DNA from 3 places in the Mesorhizobium sp. M8A.F.Ca.ET.208.01.1.1 genome. Region 1 is predicted to be linked to each of the others. Evidence: predicted binding sites of a transcription regulator. Region 1 holds the regulator's gene; each other region holds the start of a gene.
The links. Region 1 encodes PhoB, which activates phosphate uptake and scavenging genes when phosphate is short. Its sites were predicted from a motif close to TGTCATNNANCTGTCAT; they were not measured.
Positions count from the first base shown of each region.

Region 2: EN851_RS09455 (LTA synthase family protein) is a predicted target of PhoB. The motif match lies at 2,457-2,473, and genes of this name have one in related genera.
Region 3: EN851_RS30280 (acid phosphatase) is a predicted target of PhoB. The motif match lies at 5,527-5,543, and genes of this name have one in related genera.

Region 1 is NZ_SRUT01000002.1:883,380-893,209, reverse strand. Features, by position in the region: gene EN851_RS14830 (PAS domain-containing protein) at 1-913, shown strand, start outside; gene pstS (phosphate ABC transporter substrate-binding protein PstS) at 1,445-2,500, shown strand; gene pstC (phosphate ABC transporter permease subunit PstC) at 2,567-3,550, shown strand; gene pstA (phosphate ABC transporter permease PstA) at 3,554-4,405, shown strand; gene pstB (phosphate ABC transporter ATP-binding protein PstB) at 4,402-5,205, shown strand; gene phoU (phosphate signaling complex protein PhoU) at 5,231-5,938, shown strand; gene phoB (phosphate regulon transcriptional regulator PhoB) at 5,957-6,646, shown strand; gene EN851_RS14795 (ROK family protein) at 6,912-8,156, opposite strand; gene xylF (D-xylose ABC transporter substrate-binding protein) at 8,420-9,460, shown strand; gene EN851_RS14785 (sugar ABC transporter permease) at 9,602-9,830, shown strand, end outside.
Region 2 is NZ_SRUT01000001.1:1,833,659-1,843,488, forward strand. Features, by position in the region: gene fabF (beta-ketoacyl-ACP synthase II) at 1-14, opposite strand, end outside; gene EN851_RS09440 (acyl carrier protein) at 49-285, opposite strand; gene fabG (3-oxoacyl-[acyl-carrier-protein] reductase) at 498-1,235, opposite strand; gene fabD (ACP S-malonyltransferase) at 1,293-2,234, opposite strand; gene EN851_RS09455 (LTA synthase family protein) at 2,479-4,440, shown strand; gene EN851_RS09460 (pilus assembly protein) at 4,486-6,126, opposite strand; gene rpsF (30S ribosomal protein S6) at 6,591-7,079, shown strand; gene rpsR (30S ribosomal protein S18) at 7,079-7,327, shown strand; gene rplI (50S ribosomal protein L9) at 7,543-8,127, shown strand; gene EN851_RS09480 (cyclopropane-fatty-acyl-phospholipid synthase family protein) at 8,280-9,572, shown strand; gene EN851_RS09485 (YnfA family protein) at 9,662-9,830, shown strand, end outside.
Region 3 is NZ_SRUT01000011.1:24,937-34,766, reverse strand. Features, by position in the region: gene EN851_RS30310 (ABC transporter substrate-binding protein) at 1-1,048, opposite strand, end outside; gene EN851_RS30305 (FAD-binding oxidoreductase) at 1,093-2,226, opposite strand; gene EN851_RS30300 (XRE family transcriptional regulator) at 2,363-2,980, shown strand; gene EN851_RS30295 (SDR family oxidoreductase) at 3,315-4,019, shown strand; partial or broken gene EN851_RS30285 (cytochrome c peroxidase) at 4,228-5,461, opposite strand; gene EN851_RS30280 (acid phosphatase) at 5,671-7,206, shown strand; gene EN851_RS30275 (DUF922 domain-containing protein) at 7,254-7,853, opposite strand; gene EN851_RS30270 (hypothetical protein) at 7,955-8,443, shown strand; gene EN851_RS30265 (GIY-YIG nuclease family protein) at 8,630-8,917, shown strand; gene EN851_RS30260 (GNAT family N-acetyltransferase) at 9,191-9,649, shown strand; gene EN851_RS30255 (PLP-dependent aminotransferase family protein) at 9,805-9,830, shown strand, end outside.

The DNA.
Region 1 (9,830 bases):
CGTCGACGACAATGCCGTCAACCGCGCCATCCTGACCGAGCAGATGACCTCCTGGACGTTCGATTCCTGCGCTGCCGAAAGCGGCGCCGAAGGCCTCAAGGTGCTGATCGCCGCGGCAGCTTATGGCGTGGCGGTCGACTGCGTGGTGCTCGACTACCAGATGCCCGAGATGACCGGCGCCGAAATGGCGCGCATCGTGCGCAATACCGAGGGCCTCGCGGACACGCCGATCATCATGCTGACCTCGGTCGACCAGTCGCTTGCCAACACCAGCTACCGCGATCTTGGCATCGACGCGCAATTGATCAAACCGGCACGCTCCTCGGCGCTCCTGGAGACGCTGGTCGCGACCATCCAGCGCCATCGCCACACCACCAGCGGCCACGCCGTTCAGCCGCCAGCGGGCGAGGTGCTCGAGGTTGCCCTGCGGTCGTCTCTGGCGGTAGCCGAGCAGCGCGCGCAGCTGCAGCCGCCACCGGTTCGTCCCAGGCCGCCTGCCACGGTCGGCGGGCACAGGCTGGATATCCTCGTGGCCGAGGACAATGAGGTGAACCAGATGGTCTTCACCCAGATCCTCGGCGAGACCGGATATGGTTTCGAGATCGTCGGCAATGGCCGCAAGGCGCTCGACGCTTTCGGCACGCTCAACCCGTGCATGATCCTGATGGATGTCTCGATGCCGGAGATGAGCGGTCTCGAAGCGACGGCCGCGATTCGCCTGCTGGAGCAGGAAACCGGCACGCATGTGCCGATCGTCGGCGTCACCGCGCATGCGCTCAAGGGCGACCGCGAACGCTGCCTGGAGGCGGGCATGGACGACTATCTGCCCAAGCCGATCAGCCCCAGGGCCTTGCTTGAGAAGGTCGAGCGCTGGGTTGGCGCCGGCCGTCAGGTCCACCGCAACGCGGGATAGCACCCCCGTCGCCCGGATTTCAGGATCCGGCGAGGCAAATCAAGGGAATCAGCAGGGGATTTGCCGCTACCCCTGCGTGCAGTGACTATGGTGCGATCGCGCCATATCAAAGGCTGCCTCCAGCCGGAACAATAGCAAAATCGAATTCCGCTCTTCTCGGTTACGGGCGGGAGCAGCGACCGCCTGCAAGAAACAGCGTCACCTACCCCAACGGACCTGTTTTTGGCGATGGCCCGGCCATGACACGCTCTGGCTGCGAGCAACGCGCTCCCGTCCGGATTTTATTCACGTGGGAAAGCTCGGTCGAATCCTGGGTGATTCCAGCCGCCGGACGGCTCAAGCCCCTGATTCCGGCGGTAAACCCGGACCGGGCCGCGAGCGCCGGGCATCAGCGCCTTTCCCGGTGCGGGCGACGCGTTACCGGGCTGACACGAAACTGTCATGCGACTGTTATAATCGAAGGCTATTGGCCTCAGCGGGCGCCGGAGGAAATGGCGCCGAGAGACCATCTTCCGAACAGGAGCAGGCCACATGAGACATTTCATCCGCTCGGCGGCCGTTGCGATTGCAATGGCTGCGGCGTCCACCCTCACCCTTTCCGCAGCAATGGCAGCTGACCTTTCCGGCGCCGGCTCGACCTTCATCTATCCGGTGTTCGCCAAATGGGCCGACACCTACAAGAAGGACACCGGCATCGGCCTCAACTATCAGTCGATCGGCTCGGGCGGCGGCATCAAGCAGGTCATCGCCAAGACCGTGACCTTCGGCGCCACCGACAAGCCGATGTCCGACGCCGATCTGGAAAAGAACGGCCTCGTGCAGTTCCCGATGGTGATGGGCGGCATCGTGCCGATCGTCAACCTCACGGGCATCAAGCCGGGCGAACTCGTCCTCGACGGCAAGACGCTGGCCCAGATCTATCTCGGCGCCATCACCACCTGGGATGACGCCGCGATCAAGGCGCTGAACCCCTCGCTCACCCTGCCGTCGACCGCGATCGCCGTCGTGCATCGTTCGGACGGCTCGGGCACCACCTTCAACTTCACCGACTACCTCGTGAAGCTCTCGCCCGACTGGAAGGACAAGGTTGGTTCGGACACGGCTGTCGAATGGCCGACCGGCGTCGGCGCCAAGGGCAGCGAAGGCGTTGCCAACACCGTCAAGCAGACCGACGGCGGCATCGGCTACGTCGAATATGCCTATGCCAAGCAGAACAAGCTGTCCTACTCCAAGATGCTGAATGCAGCCGGCAAGGTCGTCGAGCCGTCGCTCGAGTCCTTCGGCGCCGCCGCTTCGAATGCCGACTTCAAGACTGCCAAGAACTTCAACGTCATCATCACCAACGAGCCCGGCGACGCCACCTGGCCGATCGCCGCCTCGACCTGGGTGCTGATCCACAAGGCTCCGGACGATGCCGCCGCCACCGGCGAAGCGCTGAAGTTCTTTGCCTGGGCCTACAAGGACGGCAAGGAAACCGCCAAGGCGCTCGACTACGTGTCGATCCCCGACAGCGTCGTCGACCTGATCAAGGCTTCGTGGAAGGCCGACATCCAGGCCGGCGGCAAGCCGGTCTACGCTGGCGAGTAACATCACCCGAAGGAGCGCCGCTTTGCGCGGCGCTCCTTTTTCTCAACACAAAGAGCCGAGCTTGACATGAGTGCTGTCCAGGAAGCCTTGCCAGCCATCAAGGGCTCGCGCGATGCGATCGTCAGACGTTTCGCGCTGACGGACACGATCTTCCATGCGGCGACCCGCGCCGCCGCGATCCTGGTTCTGGTCCTGCTTGGCGGCGTCGCCATCTCGTTGTTTGCCGGTTCCTGGCAAGCGCTCTCGACCTTCGGCTTCTCCTTTCTGACCACGGAAAGCTGGAACCCGGTGACCGAGAAATTCGGTGCGCTGGCGCCCATCTACGGCACCATCATCACATCCGCCATCGCCATCCTGATTGCCGTGCCGCTCGGCATTGGCATCGCGATCTTTCTCACCGAACTTTGCCCGCGCGCATTGCGGCGCCCGATTGGCATGGCGGTCGAACTGCTCGCCGGCATCCCCTCGATCATCTACGGGATCTGGGGCCTGTTCGTGCTGGCACCGTTCCTGCAGACGACGGTGCAACCCTTTATCATCTGGCTGTTCCATGGTGTTCCCGGGCTCAACAATCTGTTTGCCGGCCCGCCCTATGGTATCGGCCTGCTCACCTCGGCGATGATCCTCGCCATCATGATCCTGCCTTTCATCACCTCGATCACCAAGGACGTGTTCGACACCGTGCCGTCGGTGCTGAAAGAGTCGGCCTACGGCATCGGTTGCACGACCTGGGAAGTGACGCGGCGCGTGGTCATTCCCTATACCCGGATCGGTATCATGGGCGGCGTCATGCTCGCCCTTGGCCGTGCGCTCGGCGAAACGATGGCCGTCACTTTCGTCATCGGCAACGCGCACCGCATCTCGACTTCGCTGTTCGCGCCCGCCACGACGATCTCGGCGACCATCGCCAACGAATTCACCGAAGCCGTTGGCGATCTCTACACCTCCTCGCTGGTGGCGCTCGGCCTGATCCTGTTCGTCATCACCTTCCTCATCCTTGCCATCGCACGCTACATGCTGATGCGCATCGACGCCCGTACGGGAGCCTGACCGATGTCCACAGCCGCATCGCTTCACCAAAGCCGCAAGCGCAGGAATGGCGTGATGATGACGCTGTGCGTCGTCGCCGCCGGCATTGGCCTCGCCTGGCTGGCGCTTATCCTCGGCGCGCTGCTCTACAAGGGCCTGTCCGGCGTCTCGCTGGCCGTGTTCACCGAAATGACGCCTCCGCCCGGCGACGCCGGCGGCCTGCTCAATGCCATCTACGGCAGCGTGGTGATGACGATCATCGCCGTGATCGTCGGCACGCCGATCGGCGTGCTCGCCGGTACCTACATGGCCGAATACGGCCGCTTCTCCAAGCTCACCACCATCGTGCGCTTCATCAACGATATCCTGTTGTCGGCGCCATCGATCATCATCGGCCTGTTCGTCTACGAGCTGATGGTGCGGCCGATGGGACATTTCTCCGCCATTGCCGGCGCCGTTGCGCTGGCCATCCTGGTCATTCCGGTCGTGGTGCGCACCACCGAGGACATGCTCAACCTGGTGCCGAACGCGCTGCGTGAAGCCGGCACCGCGATCGGCGCGCCGCGCTGGGTGGTCATCAAATCTGTCGCTTACCGCGCCGCGCTCTCCGGCATCGTCACCGGCATATTGCTCGCCATCGCCCGCATCTCCGGCGAGACGGCGCCGCTGCTCTTCACCGCGCTCAACAACCAGTTCTGGTCGAGCAATCTCAACGCGCCGATGGCCAGCCTGCCTGTCACCATCTTCCAGTTCGCTCTCAGCCCCTATGAGGAATGGCAGCAACTGGCATGGACCGGCGCACTCATAATCACCCTGACGGTTCTCGGCCTGAGCATTTTCGCCCGCAGCCTTACCGGACGCAGAGAGGACAGATGAAACCGATGTTGTCCACCGAGTTGAACACGCCCGAAGTGGCCGTGGATAAGGCCAAGATCGAGGTCAAGAACCTCAACTTCTACTACGGCCAGTCGAAGGCGTTGAAGGATATCAGCCTGTCGCTGCCCGAGCGCAGCGTCACCGCCTTCATCGGCCCGTCGGGCTGCGGGAAGTCGACGCTGCTGCGCGTCTTCAACCGCATCTACGAGCTCTACCCGAAGCAGAGCGCCGACGGCCAGGTGCTGCTCGACGGCCAGAACATCCTCGACCGCTCGCAGGATCTCAATCTCCTGCGCACCAAGATCGGCATGGTGTTCCAGAAGCCGACGCCGTTCCCGATGTCGATCTACGAGAACATCGCTTTCGGCGTCCGTCTCTACGAGAAGATCAGCAAGTCCGAGATGGACGGCCGTGTCGAACAGGCGCTGAAGCGCGCGGCATTGTGGACCGAGGTCAAGGACAAGCTCAACGCCAGCGGCCTCAGCCTGTCGGGCGGCCAGCAGCAGCGTCTTTGCATCGCCCGCACCGTGGCGGTGAAGCCGGAAGTCATCCTGCTCGACGAACCAGCCTCGGCGCTCGATCCGCTGTCGACCGCCAAGATCGAGGAACTGATCGACGAGCTGCAGGCCGACTACACGATCGTCATCGTCACCCACAACATGCAGCAGGCGGCGCGCGTGTCGCGCCAGACGGCGTTCATGTATCTGGGCGAACTGGTCGAATTCGACAAGACCGAGAAGATCTTCACGTCGCCTCGCGAGAAGCGCACGCAGGACTACATCACCGGCCGCTTCGGCTGATATCACGCATACGAGGACCAGGATCATGGCCGAACACACAGTCGCAGCCTTCGATGAGGATCTCGGACAGATCAGCAGGCTGATCAGCGACATGGGCGATCTCGCCGGCACGATGGTCGGCGGCGCCACCAAGGCTCTGCTGAATTCCGACAACGCGCTGGCACAGCGCGTCGTCTCCGACGACGCCATCATGGATGCGCGCCAGCGCGAACTCGACGACCGCGCCATCACCCTGATCGCCAAGCGCCAGCCGATGGCCGACGATCTGCGTCATGTCGTCGGCTCGATCCGCATGGCGGGCGACCTCGAGCGCATCGGCGACCTTGCCAAGAACATCGCCAAGCGCGTCGGTTCCGTCGGCCTCACCGCGACGCCGCGCGACCTGTCGCACTCGATCGATTCCATGGCGCAGCTGGTGCTGATCCAGGTGCAGGGCGTGGTCGAGGAATATGCGGCCGGCGATGCCGCCGCCCTCGCCAAGCTCAGGAATGACGACGAACGCATCGACGTCAAATACACCTCGGTGTTCCGCGAACTGCTGACCTACATGATGGAGGATCCGCGCAACATCACGGCTTGCACGCATCTCTTGTTCTGCGCCAAGAATCTCGAGCGCATCGGCGACCATGTGACCAACATCGCCGAGAATGCGTATTATGTGCTGACCGGAACGCAACTGCCCGCCAATCGTCCGAAGCAGGACGAGACGGCGATGTCGGCGCCGGCGGCTTGACGATAGGATGATCTGCCAATGATCGCGCCACGCATCATGGTGGTGGAGGACGAGGAGCCGCTCGGCGTGCTCCTCCGCTACAATCTGGAATCGGAAGGCTACCAGGTCGAGGTGGTGCCGCGCGGCGACGAAGCCGAGATCCGCCTCCAGGAGAATGTGCCCGACCTCCTGGTGCTCGACTGGATGGTGCCGGCTGTTTCCGGCATCGAACTCTGTCGGCGCCTGCGAATGCGGCCCGAGACCGAGAGGTTGCCGATCATCATGCTGACGGCGCGCGGTGAGGAGAGCGACCGCGTGCGTGGCCTTTCGACCGGCGCCGACGACTATCTGGTCAAGCCGTTCTCGACGCCGGAATTCATGGCCCGGGTCAAGGCGCTGCTGCGTCGCGCCAAGCCGGAAGTGCTGTCCAGCGTGCTCAAGGTCGGCGACATCGTGCTCGACCGTGAATCGCACCGGGTCTATCGCAAGAAGAGCGAAATCCGGCTCGGACCGACCGAGTTCCGGCTGCTCGAATTCATGATGCGCCATCCCGGCCGGGTGTTCTCGCGCAGCCAGTTGCTCGACAATGTCTGGGGCGAGACGATCTATATCGACGAGCGCACGGTGGACGTGCATGTCGGCCGGCTGCGCAAGGCGGTCAACAATGGCCGCATGCCCGACGTCATCCGCACCATTCGCGGCGCGGGCTACGCGATCAGGGAAGACTAGGTCGAGGGCGGCTACGCCCCTGACTTCGTCATCCACGAGCGGAGCAAGGAGCGAAGCGACGCGGCGCAGACCCGAGGATCGATGCCGGGACCTCGACGCGTCGCCGCAGTGCAGAATTCTGCACCGTTGCACTCTACGATCGAGGTCACGGCATGGATCCCAGGGTCTCCGCGACGCCGCTTCGCGGCTGCTCCGCCCAGGGATCACGACCTTGAGGGCGCTCGGCCAACCTCCAGCATTGGTGGTGATTCACCGGAGCGTTCGCTCAGGCCACGCTCTTCCCAGCACTGCCTCTCGCCTGCACGCCCGGCGCGAAAATCTCCTGGTCGACGAAGGTCAAGGCGCGCATGGCGCAGCCTTCGCGAATGAGCGGCAGTTCGTTCGGCTCGGTGTCGAAGGAAATCGATTCCGAATGCTGGCCGCCGGCGGTCTGGGCGATGGCCTCGCGCAAGGCCGGCTCGATCAGATCGAAGGCGGCGGCACTGACACCGACCATGGCGACCGGCGCCGGGTCGATCAACGCGAACAGGCTGCCCAGCCCATAGCCCAGCGCCTCGCCCGCCTTGCGATAGGCTTCGCGCTCCGGTCCGTCTTTCTCCCTTGCCGTCGCGGCGAGTGTCCGCATCTGCGCGTCGCTGACATCGGCGACCGGTTCGGCGTCCTCGCCAAGCTGCCTGGCATTACGCCAGATGGCATAGTTGCCGGCGTAGGCCTCGACGCAGCCGCGCCGCCCGCAACGGCAGAGCGCGCCGCCCGGGCGATGGATCATGTGGCCGAATTCGCCGCCCGATGAATGGGTGCCGGTGAACAGTTCGCCCTTGAGCACCAGGCCCATGCCGATGCCGTGCGAGAGCAGGATGGCGATGAAGTCGTCGCGGTAGCGTTGAGGGTCGCGCCAGCGCAACGCCACCGCCATCATGTTGCAGTCGTTCTCCATGGTGGCGGGGATGCCGAATTCGGCTTCGAGTATGTCGGCGAAGGCAATGTCCGTCTGCGGCGTGATCGGCGACCACAGCATGGCACGCGCCTTGGTGTCGGTGATGCCCTGGATCGCCAGCGCGATGCGGGCAACACTGCGGATATCGAGATCGGGGTCCTCGATGCGGCGGCGCACTATTGCCGTGCATTCGCCGATCAGCGCCTCGCGCGACATGGTCAGCGTGTCCAGCCGGCGCTGCTCCTCGGCGACCACCTGGCCGGCATAATCGATGACGGCGACGGATAGGAAATTCAGCGACAGCACCACGGTCATCACAGCCGCGGCCTCGGGGTTGAGGCCGAGGCCAACCTGCGGCCGGCCACGTTTGAGTGAGCCGGCCTCGTTCGGCTTGCCTTCGGTCAGGATACCTTCGCCGATCAGGTCGGCGGATATCGCCGATATGGTCGAGTGGCTGAGGCCAGTGGTGGCGGCGATCTCGGTGCGCGAGGGCTGACCATCCCGGCGCACGGCTGCAATCACCATTGCGCGGTTGCGCCGGCGCAGATCGTCGTGGCGGATTCCCACCGACATGCTTTCCCTCCCGGTTGCCGCGGTTCTTGATCCCCCTCGAATACCTCCGGCAACAGGGTCAAACACTGGCAGAAGCGGCCGGTGCTGTCATTTATTTATTGCGAGGCTCGAAAAAAATTTCTGGCACCTCAAAATCCATCAGAATCGATGTTGACAGTGTTCTGGCGATGGACCAGTGTTTTTTCGAGGCTCGAAAAAATAGAGCCTTTGTGCCGGCCTTCGGGCCAGTTTGGTCGCGCCATACGCGGCGCAGGGAGGATATCATGAAGAGATTCACAGCCGCCATCCTGGCGGGTGTCGCCATGTCGCTGACACTGGTGTCGGTCGCGCAGGCGAAGGACAAGGTCATCGGCGTTTCCTGGTCCAACTTCCAGGAAGAGCGCTGGAAGACCGACGAGGCCGCCATGAAGAAGGCGATCGAGGCCGCGGGCGACAAGTACATTTCCGCCGATGCGCAGTCCAATCCCGGCAAGCAGCTGACCGATGTCGAGAGCCTGATTTCGCAGGGCGCCAATTCGCTGATCATCCTGGCGCAGGATGCCTCGGCCATCGGTCCGGCGGTGCAGAAAGCGCTCGACGAGGGCATTCCGGTCGTCGGCTATGACCGCCTGATCGAAAACAAGGACGTCTTCTACCTGACCTTCGACAACAAGGAAGTCGGCCGCATGCAGGCCCGCGAAGTGTTCAAGGTGAAGCCTGAAGGCAACTACGTCTTCATCAAGGGCTCGGGTGCCGACCCGAATGCCGACTTCCTGTTCTCGGGCTCGATGGAAGTGCTGAAGGAAGCCATCGACTCGGGCAAGATCAAGAATGTCGGCGAGGCCTATACGGACGGCTGGCTGCCCGCCAACGCCCAGAAGAACATGGAGCAGTTCCTCACCGCCAATGACAACAAGGTCGACGCGGTGGTCGCGGCCAATGACGGCACCGCCGGCGGCGTCGTCGCGGCGCTGACGGCGCAGGGGCTCGCCGGCACCGTGCCGGTCTCTGGCCAGGACGGCGACCATGCCGCGCTCAACCGCATCGCGCTCGGCACCCAGACCGTGTCGGTGTGGAAGGACGCGCGTGAACTCGGCAAGAACGCCGCCGAGATCGCCTCGCAGCTCGCCGACGGCAAGAAGATGACCGACATCGCCGGCGTGAAGGACTTCACGACGCCTGGCGGCAACACCGTCAAGTCGCTGTTCCTGACCCCGGTCGCCATCACCAAGGATAATCTCAACCTCGTCATCGACGCCGGCTGGATCAAGAAGGACGAAGTCTGCGCGGGCGTCGCCGCCGGCAGCGTTGCGGCCTGCAACTGAGTTTGACCGCTTGAAGAAATGAAGGCGCCGCGGCCCAAAGCCGCGGCGTTTTCTCAAAAAGATTTGTGTTTCCGCATCACGCGGATAGCTTCTAGGCTGGCTTCGGCATCCGCGTAGACGGCCAGCCGGTTGGAGGAAATCATGACCGATACGACGTCCAACCCGCAGGCCGATACCGCGCGCGCCTCGGAACTCGGCGCGGTCGCCCGGTTCCTGAAGGCGACCGAGATCGACACCCGCATGCTCGGCATGATCGGCGCCCTGCTGCTGATCTGGGTCGCGCTGCATGTGATTTCGAGCCTGCGTCTCGGCGTCAATCCGCTCGATTTCGACAGCCGCACGTTTCTCACGCCGCGCAATCTGTGGAACC
Region 2 (9,830 bases), on a different contig from region 1:
ACGACACGCCTCATCGCAGGTCCTCCCCGGTGACGACTGCGGAAAGCGTCAGGCCGAAGCCTTGTCGATGTACTTCACCGCATCGCCAACGGTCAGAATGGTCTCTGCTGCGTCGTCGGGGATCTCGACGCCGAATTCTTCTTCGAACGCCATGACGAGTTCAACCGTGTCGAGGCTGTCAGCGCCCAGATCATCGATGAAGCTCGCCTGCTCCGTCACTTTGTCGGCATCGACGCCAAGGTGCTCGATGACGATCTTCTTGACGCGCTCTGCGGTGTCACTCATTTGGGGCATCCTCGTCTTTTGTTTGTCTGTCTTCGTTAGCGGGCGGAATGCCGCTAATCAAGCTGAAAGATGGTCCTGCCGGAAACGCAACGGCCACGGACCGGTTTTTGCCCGAACCGCCGGGTTGCGGGCCGCATTACACGAAAAATTGCCGAGGTCCAAGCCGAAATGGTGGGTTTTCACAGCGCGGCGATGTTGCTGCCGGAGCTCGCTCAGATCATCGCCATGCCGCCATTCACGTGGATGGTTTGCCCGGTTACGTAGGCGGCCTCGTTCGAAGCCAGATAAGCAACGGCGGACGCCACTTCGGCACTGGTGCCCATGCGCTTCGTCGGGATCGCCGCCATGATCGCCTCTTTCTGCTTCTCGTTGAGCTTGTCGGTCATCGCCGATTCGATGAAGCCCGGAGCGACGCAGTTGACGGTGATGTTGCGGGTGGCGATTTCCTGCGCCAGCGATTTGGACAAGCCGATCATGCCGGCCTTGGAGGCGCAGTAGTTCGCCTGGCCGGGATTGCCGGTCACGCCGACCACCGATGTGATGTTGATGATGCGGCCATGGCGGCGGCGCATCATCGGGTGGGTCAGTTCACGGGTCAGCCGGAAAACGGCGGTGAGATTGACCTCCAGCACCGTATCCCAGTCGGCGTCCGACATGCGCACGAACAGGCCGTCCTTGGTGATGCCGGCATTGTTGACCAGGATATCGACGCCCTCGAGATCGGCCTCCGCCTTCTGGCCGAGTGCCTTGACCTCGTCACGGTTCGACAGGTTGGCCGGGAACAGCTTGACCCGATCGCCCAGTTCGGAGGCCAGCGTTTCCAGTTTCTCGACGCGCGTGCCGTGCAGGCCGACGATCGCGCCCTGCGCATGCAGCACCCTGGCGATCGCCTCGCCGATGCCCCCCGATGCGCCGGTGACAAGCGCCTTGCGGCCGGTCAATTCGAACATTTTTGTCTCCAGGTTGAGAAGAGGGCGCCCCTTATAGGGATGGTCTCAAATGGCGCTTTATGCAAGCGCCGCAAGTGCCGCCTCGACCTCGGCCGAGGAACCGACGGACGCGGTGGCGATATCGCGGTTGATGCGGCGAGCCAGTCCCGAAAGCACCTTGCCGGCACCGATCTCGTAAAGCGTGGTGATGCCGTTGGCGCCGAACCATTCCACCGTTTCGCGCCAGCGCACGCGACCGGTCACCTGCTCGACCAAGCGCCCGGCGATCTCGTCGGGATCGGTCGACGGCTGCACCGATACGTTGGACACGACGGGAACGACTGGCGCGGTCTTTGCCACGCCGGCAAGCGCCTCGCGCATGACGTTGGCCGCCGGCGCCATCAGCGCCGAATGGAAGGGCGCCGACACCTGCAGCATCAGCGCACGCTTGGCGCCCTTATCGGTGCACAGTTTCGCTGCCAGCTCGACCGCGACCTTTGCACCTGAGATGACCAGCTGGCCGCCGCCATTGTCGTTGGCGATCTGGCAAATCGAGCCCTTAGCGGCCTCGGCGCAGGCATCTTCGACATCGGCCTGCTCCAACCCGATGATCGCCGCCATGGCGCCCTCGCCGGCCGGCACCGCCGCCTGCATGGCGTTACCGCGAATGCGCAGCAGACGAGCGGCATCGGCGACGGAAACGAAGCCGGCGGCGGCGAGTGCCGAATATTCGCCCAGCGAATGGCCGGCGACATAGGCGACCTGGTCCTTCAGCGAGAAACCGCGCGCTTCCAGCGCCCTGATCGCCGCCAGCGATACCGCCATCAGGGCCGGCTGCGCGTTGGCCGTCAGCGTCAAGGTCTCTTCGGGACCTTCCCAGATCAGCTTCGACAGGTTTTCGCCGAGCGCATCATCGACTTCCTGGAAGACCCTGCGCGCTTCGGGAAAGGCATCGGCGAGATCCTTGCCCATGCCGACAGCCTGGCTGCCCTGTCCTGGAAAGGTAAATGCGACGGCCATGCGAGGGCTCCCCAGACTGGTTCTGCTTGCGTGATACTACGAATTTTCCCTGCCTGTGACGCAAGGCAGGCCGCCAAGTCAAGCCACTTCAGCCCATGCCGAAGGCCGTATCCTTGAGCGAGAGCCTGTTCCGAAAGGGCTTTTTGGCGATCACACCTGATGAAAACCGCTCACGAATCGTTTGCTGGCTCTTCTTATTTCCGTCACAGGCGCTAGCTTTGCGTGACAATTATATGACAATCGAATGACGTGGGTTGTCTTTGGGTGGGAAGTTAAAGTGGCAAAGAGTTCGAAACGTGCCGGCAACGCCGCGCCGCAATTCCTGGAAGACGATCCGTCCACCGGCTATCTGCCGGGCCGGAGATGGCCGGTCGTCCGCTACGGGCTGATCAGCCTGGCGATCTCGGCCGTCATGGTGTTCGCCATCGAACTGATCGTGCGCGGTGATGTCGCCGGCACCGTTTCCTTCTTCCTGCAGCCGTTCAAGCCGGGCTGGACCACCATCGTCGTGTTCGCGCTGGTCTTGATCGGCCTCGATGCCGTGCTCGGCCGCAGTCATCAAAGCCTGATGATCGTCGCGCCGCTGACCCTATCGCTGGCCTTTGTCGGCCACCAGAAGTCGCATTATCTCGGCGACCCGCTCTATCCGACGGACTTCCTTTACGCCCGACAGATCTTCGCGCTGTTGCCGCTGCTGGTGCGCGAGCGGCCAATGACCGCGCTCGCCATGGTCGCGGGCATCGTGGTCGGCCTGTCCCTGCTCGTCTACGGCTGGCGTCTTTGGCGCCGCAAGGTTCCAGCTCTCAGCCACAAGGGCCGCCTCGCCCGGCTGACGCTGGCGGTGCCGCTGCTCGCCTTCTTCGTCTCAATCATGGACTACGCCACCTTCTCGTGGACCAGGGACCGGCTGCAGATCATCCCGATCATGTGGGACCAGAAGGAAAACTACGCCTCCAACGGCTTTGCGCTCGCCTTCGCGCTCAACGTGCCGATGGCGCACGTCTCTGCCCCGCCGGGCTATTCCGACAAGGCAATCGCGGCGATCGACAGGCCCGATGTGAGCGCCTCGGTGCCGGCCCAGAAGCCAGACATCATCATCGTCATGAGCGAATCCTTCTGGGATTCGACCAAGCTGCCCGGCGTCACCATCACGCCCGATCCGATCCCCAATGTGCGGTCGCTCCGCTCGGGCTCGATGTTCTCGCCCGAATTCGGCGGCATGACCGCCAATATCGAATTCGAAGCGCTGACCGGGTTCTCGAACGCCTTCCTGCCGGCCGGCAGCATCCCCTACCAGCAATATGTACGCACCCCGACGCCGTCGATGGCGACCTTCCTGAAGAGCGAAGGCTATAGGGCACGCGCCATCCATCCAGGCACCAACTGGTTCTGGAATCGCGGCGCCGTCTATGCCGATTTCGGCTTCAACGACTTCAAATCGGAAGAAACGCTGCCGCCCATGGAAAAGCGCGGACCGCTGGCATCCGACGCCGCGATGACCGACGAGATCATCCGCGAAGCCGACGCCAGCGACGACCCCGTCTTCTTCTTCGCGGTCAGCCTGCAGAACCATGGCCCGTATGAGCCGAACCGTTATTCGAACCCGACCCACTCGGTGCAGGCGCCGATCAGCCAGTGGGCGCGTGACTCGCTGCTCTCCTACGCCGAGGGTTCAGCCGACGCGGACCGCGGCCTCGAGCGGCTGATCGAATGGGCCAAGACGCGCGAGCGGCCAACGATTGTCGCCTTTTTCGGTGACCACCTGCCGCCGCTCGGGCCGGTCTATGTCGAGACCGGCTTCCTGAAGGACAACGTCGCGCCCCGCAAGGAACCGACGCCGGAGGCCGCTCTCGAACATCACGCGACTCCGCTGATCATCTGGTCGAACCGTTCGGGCCCGGTCGAGAATCTGGGGACGGTGAGTCCTGCGTTCCTGCCCTATCATATCCTCACCGCCGCGGGCATCACCCACCCCTACTACACCGGCTTCCTGGGCGAGATGCGGGAGCGCTATCGCGTTGTCGACCGCAACCTGCTGCTCACGCCGGCCGGCGCGGCCACGGCCGACTGGTCGCGTCAGAAAGAGATCGACCCGGCGATCCGCGACTTCCGGCTGATCCAGTACGACATGATGTTCGGCAAGCGCCATGCCGCGCCCGACTTCTTCCCCGAGACGGTCGACAAGGTTGTCGCCCACACGAGTTGAGGTCTGGACCCCCCGGATGTATCGCGCGCTCTCGGCATCGGGCGCTCAATTCGTCAGTTGCAGCTTCGAGAACTTGTTGGCGATCTGCTGAAAAACATTCGGCAGCTTGGCCGGATCGTTGACGGCATAATAATCGCTCGGATCGGAAGCGCAGGCGCTGTAAAGCGTGCGGTTGGCAGCGGTGTCGGACTGCAGCACCATCGTGTAGATCTGCACGCCCTGGTTCTTCAACTGCGTGCAGACGCTCTTCGTCCAGCCGTCGACATTGCGGGCCGCCGTCGTCTGATTGTCCGACCCGAAGCGGCCACCCGCCAGATAGCCGTAGGATGTGTAGTCGGACTTCGTCGATTGCTGGCTGGCGCCGTAGACGACGTTCTCACCGTCGGTGAGCAGGAGTACGATCTTGCTGACGCCAGGCGTCTTGAATGGCGCGCCGCCGGTATAGGGCGCGCCGGGCGAGAGCACCCGCATGCCCCAGGACAGCCCCTCCGAGACGTTGGTGCCGGAGCCGTTCCATTCCGTCATCTGGCTCGCCGCCTTACGCAATTTGTCGAAATCGTCGGTCAGGGGAACGACGGGGGTCGGGCAGGAACGGTTGGGACCAACGGTGACGGGAGTTCCTGTCTCGGTGATAAGTTCCTTGGCCGGCGCCACATATTTGGCAACCTGTTCCTTGGTGGCTTTGTCGGGATCGCTGTCGAGGCCGCTGAAGTCGATGCCGAGCCGGTTGTCGCCTTTCTGTTTGTCTAGCTTGACCGTGTCGCTGGCGTCGCTGAGATAGGAATTGTTGTAGTACTTTGCCTCATTGCCATAGGAACTGGACGGCATCTGCGCATCTCCCGGATCATCCGGCGCAAAATAGGGAACGAACAGCGTGTCGGGCTTAGCCGGGTCGGGCGGCGTGTCGGAAATGTTGTAGGCGCCGGCCCGCGCCTCCACGCAGCCCTTCGATCCCGTGTCGTTCCATCCGGGCTCGGCCCATCCGGTGTCCTTGAGCTGCCTGAACAGGGCCATGTGGTTCGGGCGCTTGCCGTCGATGACGGGGAAATTGATACCGTTGGTCGAGGATTTGCCGTCCATGTCGATCCAGGACGGATCGAACCCGTCGCCATTGACGTTCACGGCCGTGACGAAGGGAACCAGCGAGGCACGGACCTGGCGCGTCGGCGACTTTGTCGATTCGAGCGTATCCAGCAACGACTTCGTCGCCGTCCTCAGAGCCGTCATGCGGGCGCCAGCCATCGAGCCGGTATTGTCCAGAACCAGCACGACTTCGAGCTGGTTATTGGACTCGGCCGCCGAGGCATCGACCACGATGTGCTTGCTCTGGCCAAACAGGAAAGCGAAGTTCAGATTGACGTCGGCCGAGGCGACCGCCTTGGTCTTGATGAAATTGACGCCCCTATCGACGGTCAGGGTCGCCTGCGCGTTGACGAGTTCGCCATGGCCAGCGATGTTGGCCTGGAAATAGCGGTCGAAAGCATCGGTGCGGGTCATGTCGAGATCGCCAAGATGCGAGGAGGCAAGGTTTGCCGCATCGATCGCGTTCTGCAGGTTGCTCTTCGCCCGCATCATGGTCGAGACATCGGTCGCGAAGGCCACTGCCGACAGAATGGCGGGTAGCCCCAATCCCATGAGAAGCGCGAAATTGCCGCTCTTCGAGCGCCAGAACCTGTTGAGAAGCATCCTTACCCCCGAAAATGCTTGCCGCTTGTCATGCACGGCTGTCCGGGCTTTTGCACCTTTCATAATGAATCGACCGTTGACGGCGGAGGGCAACCCTGCGCAACCTGACATTGTGGTTAAGGTCCGGTTGCCGGGGAAAATCGCCGGGCCTTGCTGGCGCCGCGGCTTGATTTTCTGGTGGTTGCGACATCGGGGACGCCGCTTGCCCTTGCCTTATCGGTGGATTGCTATATAGACGCCGCCAATCTGCCGGTCCCAGCTGGGGGCTGAACGGAGGGCCGGAGGTTTTTTCGAGAACCTTCGTGTGAAGCCAGAAGCGCTTCCGCCTCCCGTGTCTCCGCTCTCGACCGTCTCGTCATGCTCCTTTCTTCCCGCGCCTTTCGAGGCACATGCGGGTCAGAGAAGTTGCAGAGGCTTTTGCCGCCGGGAACCGGGAGAGAAACGAAGAAAGGCACTGAACCATAATGGCTCTTTACGAACATGTGTTTCTTGCCCGGCAGGACCTCTCGCAGCAGCAGGTCGATGCGCTTGTCGAACAGTACAAGGGCGTCATCGCAGCGAATGGCGGGTCCGTCGGCCGGGTCGAGAACTGGGGACTGAAGTCCCTCACCTACCGGGTCAACAAGAACCGGAAGGCATACTACACGCTGATGGACCTCACCTGCCCGCCGGCAGCGCTCAACGAGATGGAGCGCCAGATGGGTCTGTCCGAGGACGTGCTGCGTTTCCTGACCATCAAGGTCGAGGCGCATGAGGAAGGTCCCTCGGCCATGATGCAGAAGCGCGAAGAGCGCTCCGAGCGCGGCGGCTTCGGCGATCGTGACCGTGGCGATCGTCCGGCGCGCAGCTTCGGCGACCGCGGCGATCGTGGCCCGCGTTCGTTCGGCGATCGCGAAGGCGGCGACCGTGGTCCGCGCCGTCCGCGCGAAGGTTTTGAAGGGGGTGCAGAATAATGGTCGACATCAATCAGATCCCGACCCGGCGCCCTTTCCATCGCCGCCGCAAGACCTGCCCGTTCTCCGGCGCCAACGCACCGAAGATCGACTACAAGGACGTGCGTCTGCTGCAGCGCTACATTTCCGAGCGCGGCAAGATCGTGCCGTCGCGCATCACCGCCGTCAGCCAGAAGAAGCAGCGCGAGCTCGCCAAGGCGATCAAGCGTGCCCGTTTCCTCGGCCTGCTGCCCTACGTGGTTCGCTAATTCTTCCGAACGGGCGGTTCGCCGCCCGTTCCTGTCGCCGGCCATGACGGGCATGACCGGCTAGCCATCAAATCCCGAGTTGAGGTCAATAACCTCTAACTGCCGCGACAGGCAGGACAGCGACACCGGCGGCAACGCCCTTTTGCTTCCTGACCTGTTCCAGAGAATTCGGCGTCGGCCTCGTGGACGGACGCCCAACCAAAAGGAACATAGCCATGGACGTCATTCTTCTCGAACGCGTTTCCCGCCTCGGCCAGATGGGCGATACCGTCAAGGTCAAGGACGGTTTTGCCCGCAATTTCCTGCTGCCGCAGGGCAAGGCGCTGCGCGCCAACGAAGCGAACAAGAAGAAGTTCGAGGGCCAGCGCGCCCAACTCGAAGCCCGCAACCTTGAACGCAAGTCGGAAGCGGCCCAGGTCGCCGAAAAGCTTGACGGCAAGAGCTTCATCGCGGTGCGTTCGGCCGGCGAGACCGGCCAGCTCTACGGTTCGGTGTCGACCCGCGACATCGCCGACCTGCTGACCGCGGAGGGCTTCACGGTCAACCGCAACCAGATCCAGCTCAACCAGCCGATCAAGACCATCGGCCTCACCAATGTGGCGATCGCGCTGCATCCGGAAGTCGAAGTCACCATCACGCTCAACATCGCCCGCACGGCCGACGAGGCCGAACGCCAGGCCAAGGGCGAGACGCTGACCACCGCCGAAGCCATTTACGGCGACGACATCAACGACAATGCGCGGCCGGAAAACTTCTTCGATCCGAATGCCGAGTTCGAAGGCGGCGAAGACAACGCCTGATCGCACAGGTCCTCGGACCACCGCTCTCCAGCCATTCTGGACCAATGCCCGGGCCTCTCGCCCGGGCATTTTTGTGCCAAAAGGAACTTTTCGAAACCCTATATATTGATGCAGAGTAGGACAGCCTGTCTGACCGTGAGGGGACATTGGACATGAATATTCTGTTGAAGCGCGTTCTCGACCGCCTGGTGCGAACGGGCAATCTGAAGGTAACCGGGCCGAAGGGTTCGACATTCATCTTCGGCGACGGCAGCGGCGAGCCGGTGCATATGCACATCAAGACCCGCCATGCCGAGCGCGCCATCTCCTTCGATCCGATGCTGGCGGTGCCTGAATCCTATATGGACGGCGAGTTGGACATTCTTGAAGGCGGCGTGCTTGGGCTGATGCGCATTGCCTTCCAGAACATGGGCAGCGGCGGCATCGACGCGACCTGGTCGAAAGCCATCGAGGGCCTGCGCCACGCCTTCCGCCGCCTGCAACAGATCAACACCGCCTCGCGCTCGCGCCGCAACGTGCAGCGGCACTACGACCTGTCAGGTGAACTCTACCGGCTCTTCCTCGATGAGGACATGCAGTATTCCTGCGCCTATTTCGAGCAACCGGACATGACGCTGGAAGAGGCGCAGGCAGCCAAGAAGCGCCATATCGCCGCCAAGCTCCGGCTGAAAGCAGGGCAGACGGTGCTCGACATCGGCTCCGGCTGGGGCGGGCTCGGCCTCTATCTCGCCAAGGCTTTCGACGTCGACGTGCAGGGTGTGACGCTGTCGACCGAACAGCATGGCGTCGCCACGGACCGGGCGCATGCGCAAGGGCTGGAAAACCACGTCCATTTTGAACTGAAGGATTATCGCGAGCTCAACGAACGCTTCGACCGCATCGTCTCGGTCGGCATGTTCGAGCATGTCGGCGTCAACCATTACCGAACCTTCTTCGACAAGGCGGCAACATTGCTGAAGCCTGATGGTGTCATGCTTCTGCACACGATCGGCCGCTCCGGCGTGCCGTGGGCGACCAGCGCCTTCATCCGCAAGTATATTTTCCCGGGTGGCTATATTCCGGCGATGTCCGAGGTGCTGCCGGCGATCGAAAAGTCCGGCCTCGTGGTCACCGACGTCGAAATCCTGCGGCTCCACTATGCCGACACGCTGAAGCACTGGGGCCAGCGCTTCGCCGCCAACCGCGACAAGGCCAAGGCGATCTATGACGAACGCTTCTGCCGCATGTGGGAGTTCTATCTGGCCGCCTCGGAGGCTGCCTTCCGTTGGCAGGACCTGGTGATTTTCCAGTTCCAGATCACCAAGAAGAACGACACGTTGCCGATGACGCGCGACTACATGGCCAAATGCGAAAAGGCACTGGAAATGCGCGACATGGGTCGCCGCGAGGCGGCTCCAGTCGAGAAGCCCGTCAAGCCGGCCCGGCGCCGCAAGGTGGCGGAATAGGAACGGCGCTGCAGAACGCATTATTGGCGCTTGCCATTGCAGGCTCCTGCCCCGAAAAAGGCCTCGTGAATCGTCGCGAGGCCTTTTTCATGACCTATCTCCTCTATGCCGCCGCAGCGCTGGCCGAGATCGCCGGCTGTTTTTCGGTATGGGCCTGGTGGCGGCTGGAAAAATCGCCTTTGTGGCTGGCGCCGGGCTTTGTCTCGCTGCTTGTCTTCGCCTGGCTCCTGGCACTGGTCGACACCAATGCAGCAGGGC
Region 3 (9,830 bases), on a different contig from region 1:
GCTGCGCCGGCGGCACGACGCTGCCGGCTACGGTGCCGGCGCCGGCATAGACCGCTTCGACGATCGCCTTGCGGTCGATGGCCTTGGCCAGTGCCGTGCGCACGCGCACGTCGCCCAGCGGCTGGTGTTCGACGTTGAAGCCGAGGATGCCGATGTTCTGGCCCTTGAGATCGAGCACCGTGATGTCGGGGTCGCCGCGCAGATCGGCGACCGCGCTTGGCGGCGGCGGCGCGGCGACCTGGCATTCATTGGCCTTGATGCGCTCGACGCGGGTGGTCGGCTCGGGCGTGACGGCGAAGACCAGCGTGTCGATCTTCGGCGCGCCGCGCCAGTAATCCTTGTTGGCGGCGTAGCGGACCTGGCTGTCGGGAACATAGGCCTGAAGCACGAACGGGCCGGTGCCGACCGGCATGCTGTCGATCAGTTCGGGCGTGCCGGCCGCGACCATCTTTTGCGTCTGCTCCAGCGACAGGATGGAGAGATAGTCGAGCGCCAGCCCGGCCAGGAAGGTGACGTTGGGAGCCGTCAGCGTGAAGCGCACCGTGTGGTCGTCGACCTTGTCTATCTTGTCGATCAGCGTGCCCATGCCCAGTGCGTTGAAGTACTCGTAAGCGCCGCCGCCGAGCTTGTGGTAGGGATTGTCGGCGTCGCGCTGGCGGTTGAAGGTGTAGAGCACGTCGTCCGCGTCGAAATCGCGCGTCGGGGTGAAATGCTCGTTCGACTGGAATTTCACGCCGTGCCTGAGATGGAAGGTGTAGGTCTTGCCATCGGGCGAAACATCCCAGCTTTCGGCCAACGCCGGACCCACCTCCGTCGTGCCCGGCTTGAACTCGACCAGCCGGTTGAAGATCGTCTTGGCGGCTGCATCCATGGTCGAATCGGCGATGCCGATCGCCGGGTTGAAGGTCTCGGGATTGGCTTCCGAGCAATAGACCAGGGTCTTGGCATAGGCCTGCCCGCCGAGAAGGACGGACGAGGCCAGAAGGGTCGAGGCCAGAAGGGATGGGTCCAGAAGGGATGAGGCAAGCACTGCGCGCAGGGATTTCATCGCAAACGCTCCTGATGGCACATTCGGGGTTGAGGGAAGGAACTTCATGGCGTCGCTGCCGGGGCAAGGAAGCGGTCGGGCGCCAGCGCCGCGGCGGTGACGCCGAGCGCCGCGACATCCGCGGGCAGGGGCTCGCCGCGTATCAGCGCCGCGCTCATCCTGGCCAGTGTCAGCGACACCTGAAAACCGTAGCCGCCCTGGCCGCCGAGCCAGAAGAAGCCGGGCAGGCGCGGGTCGAAGCCGGCGACAGGCGTGCGGTCGGGCGCGAAGGTGCGCAGGCCGGCCCATGGCGTCGACGGACGGCCGATGCGCATCGACGTTGCCTGCTCGATGCGGTCGACGGCGATGGCGACGTCGATGTCTTCCGGCCATGCGTCGCAAGGTTCGGAATCCGTCTCGTCGGCCAGCGAGCCGATCAGCCTGCCGGCATCGGGCTTGAAATAGAACTGTTCGTGCAGGTCGACCACCAGCGGCCAGTTGGATATGTCCGCCCCGGCGGGCGCATCGAACAGGAAGGCGGTGCGCCGTTTCGGCTGGAAGCCGAGGCCGGAAAGACCGGCCAGGCCGGCGACGACATCGACCCAGGCGCCGGCGGCGTTGACGACGATGTCTGCCGAGTAGACCCCGGCGCTCGTTTCCACCCGCAGGCCGCGGCCGTCGGGCGAGATGGCGCGGACTTCCTCGCCGGTGCGGATGATGCCGCCGCCGGCTTTCAGCGCCGAGGCGCTTGCCGCCAGCATCTTGCCCGTGTCGACATCCACCGCGTCCGGCTCGTAAACGCCGCCGCAGGTGGCTTCCCTGGCTATGACCGGGACCAGCGCGTGAAGCTCGGCCGCCGACAGGCGGCGCACGCTGGGCACCAGCGCCTGCAATTCGCCGGCCAGCCGGTCGATGGCAGCGTCGTCACCCGTCCAGCCGACATGCAATGCGCCGCGCCGATGGGCGGCGAAGCCGCCGTCGGCTATTGCCTGCCGGCTGGCCAGCGTCAGCGCGCGCACCAGGCGGTTGCCATAGGTCTCGCTGAACAGGGCGGCGGAGCGGCCGCTGGCATGGTAGCCGAGATGCGGTTCGCGTTCGATGACGGTGACTTCGGCCCAGTCCGCCATCTCGGCGGCAAGCGAGAGGCCGGCAATGCCGCCACCGATGACGATGATTTTTCCGGGAGAGTTCGACCGCATCCTCCAGTCGTAAAAATAATTTCGTATCCAGTCAATATTTAGCGTATAAGAAAATTGTTGGTGTTGTTGATGGCGGTCAGGAGTTCGACTACCTAGGGCGGACAAACGGCCTGACCGCCGCGCCATGGAGCTGACAATGTCGGAGCAACCGAACCTCGGTGATTGTCTGCGTTCTTTGAGAAAGAGACATGGGTGGACCTTGCAGGAGGTCAGCACTCTCACCGGCGTCGCGGTGTCGACGCTGTCCAAGGTCGAGAACGACCAGATGTCGCTGAGCTACGACAAGCTGTTGCAGATCTGCGAGGGGCTCGGCATCCATGTAACGGAACTCCTCAGCGGCGACCGCAAGCAACCGGCGGCGCGCACCCGCCGGTCGGTAACCTCGCAATCCAACACGCTGCGCCAGCTGACCCGCAACTACGACTACCGGTATCTAGCCACCGACCTTGTGCGCAAGCGCATGGTGCCGATCCACGCCTATGCGCGCGCCCGCACGCCGGAGGAATTCGGCCCCCTGACCAGGCATGCCGGGGAGGAATTCCTGATCGTGCTCAAGGGCGAGATCGAACTGCACACCGACCAGTACGCGCCGGTGCGGCTGAAAGTGGGCGAGAGCGTCTACATCGATTCCACCATGGGCCACGCCTACCTGTCGGTGGGCGAGGGCGACGCAGAGATGCTGTGCGTCTGCTCCGGCGACGAACCCGATATGGAAGGCACGCTGCTCTCCGTGCTGGAGACGGTGGAAGGGTAGGGGGCGATTGGCCGCGTCAGTTGCAATTGGCTGATGTCGGCGCTGCCCCTCACCTGCCTGCCGGCATCCTCTCCCCGTAAAGTGACGGGGAGAGGGGGGCTGTGGCGGATGATTTCGCCAATCCCCAACGTCGCAAGTAAGGGCGCCGGCGTTGCGACCGGCTTCTTTCTCCCCGTCACTATACGGCGAGAAATGCCCGGCAGGGCAATGAGGGCAGCGCCACCCGCCCAAGTTTTTTGCAGATCGATTCAGTCTTTCTGGTTCGAACTGCCTGGCGAAACCGGCTATAGGACCGCTGAAACCGCGACTCCCGCCAACCCAAAAAGGAAAATCCATGAGCTCAGAAAAGACAGCCGTCATCGTTGCCGGCGGCAGCGGCATGGGGGCGGCGGCGGCGAAGCGCCTGGCGGCGGAGGGATTCAAGGTCGCCATCCTGTCCTCGTCGGGCAAGGGCGAGGCGCTGGCCAAGGAGCTTGGCGGCATCGGCGTCACCGGCTCCAACCAGTCGAATGACGATCTGCAGCGGCTCGCCGACCTGACGCTTGAGCAGTGGGGCCGCATCGACGTGCTGGTCAACAGCGGCGGCCATGGGCCGCGCGCACCGATCCTTGAGATCACGGACGAGCAGTGGCACACCGGCATGGATGTCTACCTGATGAACGTCATCCGGCCGGTGCGCATCGTGGCGCCGCAGATGATCAAGCAGAAGGGCGGCGCCATCATCAACATCTCGACGGCGTGGGTGGCAGAGCCGAACGCGATGTTCCCGACCTCGGCCGTGTTCCGCGCCGGCCTTGCCGCCTACACCAAGATTTTTTCCAACACCTATGCATCGGACAATGTGCGCATGAACAATGTGCTGCCCGGCTGGATCGACAGCCTTCCAGCGACCGAAGAGCGCCGCGACAACGTGCCGATGCAACGCTACGGCACATCGGAGGAGATCGCCGCGACCATCGCTTTCCTGGCGTCGGAAGGGGCGGGCTATATTACGGGGCAGAGTATCCGCGTGGATGGGGGCGTTATCCGGGCGCTGTGACATATTAAGGGGCGTCGTGTTCCTTCGCGCGCCCCTCTGTCCTGCCGGACATCTCCCCTACAAGGGGGGAGATTGCAGTGTTGGCGCCCCGCGCCCTTTTTTGGAACGTTGAAACAATGGGCGAGAGCCGCAATCAAAGCTGATCTCCCCCCTCGTGGGGGAGATGTCCGGCAGGACAGAGGGGGGCGCTGTCCCGCCGCGTCTCAGGTTATTTCGCTGCCACCTGGTCTGCATCCGTCAGCGTCTGCAGGAACGCGACAATGTCGTCTATCTCGGCATCCGTCAGCGCCGGCTTGCCGCCAGGTCTCCTGCCGCCGAAGGGCGGGCCTGATTCAAGTTCGGCCAGTAAGCCTTTGGCAGGTCGTCATATTTCCTCACCGTGCCGTCGGCATTCTTGGGATACCAGCGGCCGGGATCGGTATCGCGGCTGGCGTAGAAGGCGACCGCGTCGCGCAAGGTGTGTAACTCGCCATTGTGGAAGAAGCTCCTGCGCAGCGCGACGTTGCGTAGCGTCGGCGTCTTGAACAGGCCGCAATAGTCGGTGCGGCCGCGAAAATCAGTGCGCAGCGGGCCGCACAGGCCGAGATCGGCATAGGCTGGGTCGGTGTTGGCCGTGATTGCCGGGTTGCGCGGTACGGCGATGGCGATCAGGCCGAAATCGGTGAATTGCGGCGGCTCGCCGTCATTGGCGGGTTCGCTGAGGTGGCAACTGGCGCAATTGCCTTTTTTCTCGTCCTCGAACAGAGCGCGACCATGCAGCTCCTGCGTCGACAACGTCGCCTTGCCGGCGAGGAAGGCGTCGTAGCGGCTGGAATAGGGATAGAAATCGGCCGCGCTCTGCTCGAACGTGCCGAGCGCCTCGGCGGCGGCGTCGAAGGCATCGTTGGGATGGTTGAAGACATCCTGCCGAACACCGTCTTGAACTCGCCGGCATAGGCCGACTTGCGCAAGGCGGCGGTGACCGCCCCGGCACCCTTGTTGGCCATCTCGAAGGGCGAGAGCAGGGGGATTTTCGCCTGGTCCTTGCCGTGGTCGGCGCGGCCGTCCCAGGTCAGGCCGCCGGTCGGACCGTTGTCGACGCTTTCGTCGCCCTCGTCCTCGGAATCATGGAAATGCTCGGTGAAGGCGGGCGCGGCCTGGAGATAACGCAGCGATGGCACGGCGCGCACGCCGGGCTGGTCGAGGTTTGGCCCGCCCATTTCGACCGGCGTGGCCGAGGCCGGCCCGAAAGCATGGCTAGGATCATGACAGGACGAGCAGGCCTGCTTGCCCGAGGCCGAGAGCGAGGGGTCGAAGAACATTTTTCGCCCCAAGGCGGTCAGCGCCTTGGCGCGCGCGAAGGCTTCGGCGCGCGACAGTGGGCCGGGATGGAAGCCATCCGGCCCCGCCGAATTCGCGGGCGCGGCAAGGCCAAAGGTCGAGATCGCGGCAATGGCGATCATCAGGCTTTTCCATCGTCTGGTCGTCATGGGCATGGTCCGCTTTGGTCCGGAAATAGGAACGCAGTGCAACGGATTGATGACCGGCTCCAGTGCTCACGAAACCGTGTTCGCCGTGGCGGCGGCTGTCACAAAGGTGACAAGGCAGCCACGTTAGCTGCCCCTATGGTTCCCCGCGCCCTCCAGCCACAGTCAAGCCACGAGGTCTTCCCATGACGAGGCTCAAGCTCCTCACTTCCTTCGGTCTGGCCGGTTCGGCCCTGCTTCCCCCGGCGGCGGCCCATGCCGCCCCTCCCGGCTTCGACAAGATCGACACCGTCGTCGTCATCTATGCCGAAAACCGCAGCTTCGATAATCTCTATGGCGGCTTCCCCGGCGCCAATGGCCTGGCCAATGTCTCGGCCGACCAGGCGCGCCAGCTCGACCGCGACGGCAAGCCGCTGACCGAATTGCCGCCGGCCTGGGGCGGGCTGACCGGCAAGGGCGTCACGCCCGTGGTGACGGAGTCCGAGACCGCGCATCTCGCCAACGCCGCCTTCGCCATTGACGATCCCAAGGGCTTCCATGAGGGAACCAACGTCATCACCCACGACTTGTGGCACCGCTTCTACCAGGAGCAGATGCAGATCGACGGCGGGAAGAACGACAAATTCGTCGCCTGGGCCGATTCCGGCGGCCTCGTCATGGGCCACTATGACGGCTCGAGCCTGCCGATGTGGCAGGTGGCGAAGAAATACGTGCTGGCCGACAATTTCTTCCAGGGCGCCTTCGGCGGCTCCTTCCTCAACCATTTCCAGCTCGCCTGCGCCTGTACGCCGGTCTACCCGCACGCCGACACCAGTCCGATCAAGGGCCAGATCGCCGTGGTCGATGCCGACGGCACGTCCTTGAAGGTCGCCGACAATTCGCCGGCATCGGCGCTCGGCGGCGTGCCGAAATTCGTCAATGACGGCGCCATCACACCCGATTTCCATGCCGTCAACACCATGCAGCCGCCTTATCAGCCGAGCGCCAACAAACCGGCCGAGGGCGGCGACAAGGCGCTGGCCGACCCGGCCGCGCCGACCACGCTGCCGCCGCAGCACGACATCACCATCGGCGATCTCCTGTCGCTGAAGGGCGTCGACTGGGCCTGGTACGCCGGCGCCTGGCAGGCAACGCTGGACGGCAAGAACGCGACGCCGGTGCCGAACTTCCAGTTCCACCACCAGCCCTTCAACTATTTCGCCGCTTACGCACCCGGCACCGCCGCGCGGGCCGAGCATCTGCGGGACGGTGGCCTGGATGGCGCCGAGTTCATCAAGGCGATCGACGACGGCAAGCTGCCCTCGGTGAGTTTCTACAAGCCGCAAGGCAATCTCAATGAACATGGTGGCTATGCCGACGTGGCCAGCGGCGACCAGCATCTGGCCGACGTCGTCGCGCATCTGGAGAAGAGCCCGCAATGGGGCCACATGCTGGTGGTCGTCACCTATGACGAGAATGGCGGCTTCTGGGATCACGTCGCGCCGCCCAAGGCCGACCGCTGGGGCCCGGGCAACCGCATCCCGGCCTTCATCGTCTCGCCCTATGCGAGGATGGGCACGGTCGACCACGCCCAGTACGACACGACGTCGATCCTGCGCTTCATCACCGCGCGCTACGACCTGCCGGTGCTGACCGGCATCGTCGCCCGCGACAAGGCGCTGGCCGCCAATGGCGAACCGCCGATGGGGGATCTGAGCGCGGCGCTGGATCTGAGCCGGTAGAGCGGACCGCGGTCATGCCGCCGCGCCGTGTGGCGCGGTGGCCGTTCTCAGCCGCCATTCACCAGGGCAAGAATGAGCTTCTGCAGATTGCCGCCCTGGCCGAGTTCGACGCGGTCGAAATCGCGGCTTGCCTGGCGCTGCGCCTGCGAGAGCGCGGCCAGGCGTCTGGTCATCTCGGCCCGGATCTTGCTGCATTTGGGGTCATCCGCGACGGTCAGGCCGACTGTCACCGCCTCGATCTTGCGCACCATGTCGACAATGGTCGCGCCATGCACCTTTTCGTGGGCGCTGACCCCGGCGAGGAAAACCTCCCAGTTCTTCTGGATGGCTGAAGGCAGCGGCGAGGAAGGGCTGGGCAAGGTGTAGGTGATGATGAGCCTGGGCTTGGCCGAGACCAGCACGCAGGCTCCGGCACGCGGCTGATAATCCCTGGTCCAGGTCAGCTTGAAATTGGTTTGGGCGATAGCGCGGCCGACGCCGACATTCGGCCCATTCTCGCCGATCGAGCGGTAGAGTTCCGGTCCGGACTGGCCTGAAATGGCATAGGTCTCGACCTTCTCCACCGGCTTCCATTCGGCCCGCGCGGCGAGCGGCAAGGCCACCAGGGCGGCGGTCAGAAGACACAGGCGAACACAGGCTCTCGACACCGCTCTCTCCAAGGCGCGCGGCCTTTGCCGGACGGCAATGCCATTCAGCGGCTTTTCCTATATGCTGCCGGCGGGTGCTGCAAATGCCCGAAGGGGGAGTCATGAGAAGATATTTCGTTGCCGCTGGCGCCTTGGCGGCATTGCTCGGCGTGCAGCCGGTTCTTGCCGCGTCCTGCGGCTGGAGCGCCAGGATGGAAGAGGACGAGGGCGGCAAGGTGCTGACCGCCTCGGTCTGCGGCGGGCCGAAGGGCGATGCCCATCTGATGCTGGCCTGTTTCGACAATCCGGTGCTGAGCTACGATCTGGGTGACAGCGGCCAGCAACTGGAGCCGGGCATCAGCGGTGAGTTCGACTTCAAGGCCGATGGCAAGACGGTGACCAAGACGCTGCAACTGGAGGCCATGTACAATTATTTCGTGGTCGATCTGGCGAAAGCCGACCCGCTGCTCGACCTGCTGCGCTCGAAGGGGGATGTGTCGGTCAGCGCTGAGAAATATGGCGATATCAGCTTTCCTCTGAAGGGGTCGAGCGCGGCCATCGGCAAAGTGCTGGCGCAGTGCGGCAAGGCCAAGCCTGCCGATGGGGATTGATTGGTGATACTGTGCGGCGGCTGTGGCAGCTACAATTGGGCTGAGCATCCGTACCGTCGTCATCCTAGGGCGGAGCAAGGAGCGAAGCGACGGAGCGCAGACCCTAGGATCCATGCCGTGCCGTTCGCCGAGGAACACAGCGGAACCAGGATGTTCTCCCGACGCGTTACCCGATAGCCTTAACTTATGACCGGCTATGTCTACATGACCGCGAGCCAGAAGGGTGGCACCATCTATATCGGCGTCACGAACGATCTCGGTCGCCGCATGCCCGAGCACAAGTCCGGCAAAGGCTCGTATTTCACAAGTCGATATGGTGTGCAGCGACTGGTCTGGTATGAAGAATATTTCGACATCACCGATGCCATTCAGCGCGAGAAATCGCTAAAACGCTGGTCGCGACAATGGAAGATCGAACTGATCGAAAAAGCAAATCCGGAATGGTTCGAGTTGTTCCGCGGCACTGGGTGGTAGCGTTGTGTCCTGCCCCGCTTTGGTCGTTGCAGGCGTCCCGGCATGGATCCTAGGGTCTCCGCGACGGAGCTGCGCTCCTGCTTCGCCCTAGGATGACGAAGATGGGATAGCTTAGGCTAACCTTCGAAGGTGCCTCACCATCCTAACATCTGATGTCAGCCTGCCACTAGCCCATTGTCGTGAGAAGCATGTTGCCAAGCCGGAACATCCCCACGAAGGGGGAAGGGGAGCCGAACCTTGCCCTGGTGAACTGCCGGCCGTATCTCATCCGCCATGACCAACATCCAATTCCGCAAGGCGCAAGCCTCCGACCTGCCGGCCATCGTCGCCATGCTCGCCGATGATCCGCTGGGAGCGAGCCGCGAAGATGCCTCGTTGCCGCTGGCGCAAGGCTATGTCGATGCCTTCAACGCCATCGACGCCGACCCAAACCAGCTGCTTGCGGTGGCCGTCGACGGCGCGGCGGTGATCGGTACCTTGCAGATCACCTTCCTTGCCGGGCTCTCGCGCAAGGGCGCGTGGCGCGGGCAGATCGAGGCGGTTCGCGTTGCCGGCGGCAGGCGCTCCGGCGGCATCGGCAAGAAGATGTTCGAATGGGCGATCGGGCAATGCCGGGCGCGAAGCTGCGGCCTTGTCCAGCTCACGACCGACAAGGGCCGGGCGCATGCGCACCGCTTCTATGAAGGGCTCGGCTTCACCGCCAGCCATATTGGTTACAAGAAGAGCCTTTAGGCCTCCTTGCGACTGGCGCATGCGGGAATTGTTTCAGGCACTATTCAATTTGCCGGCAAGAGCGGATATAGGTCAGCCAAGTTGACCTATATAAGAAAACGTCCGGGAGGCGTGTCTTGACCCTTTTGAACCTGTTGGCGTCGCGTTCGTCGCGCATGAAGGCGTCGGAAATCCGCGAGCT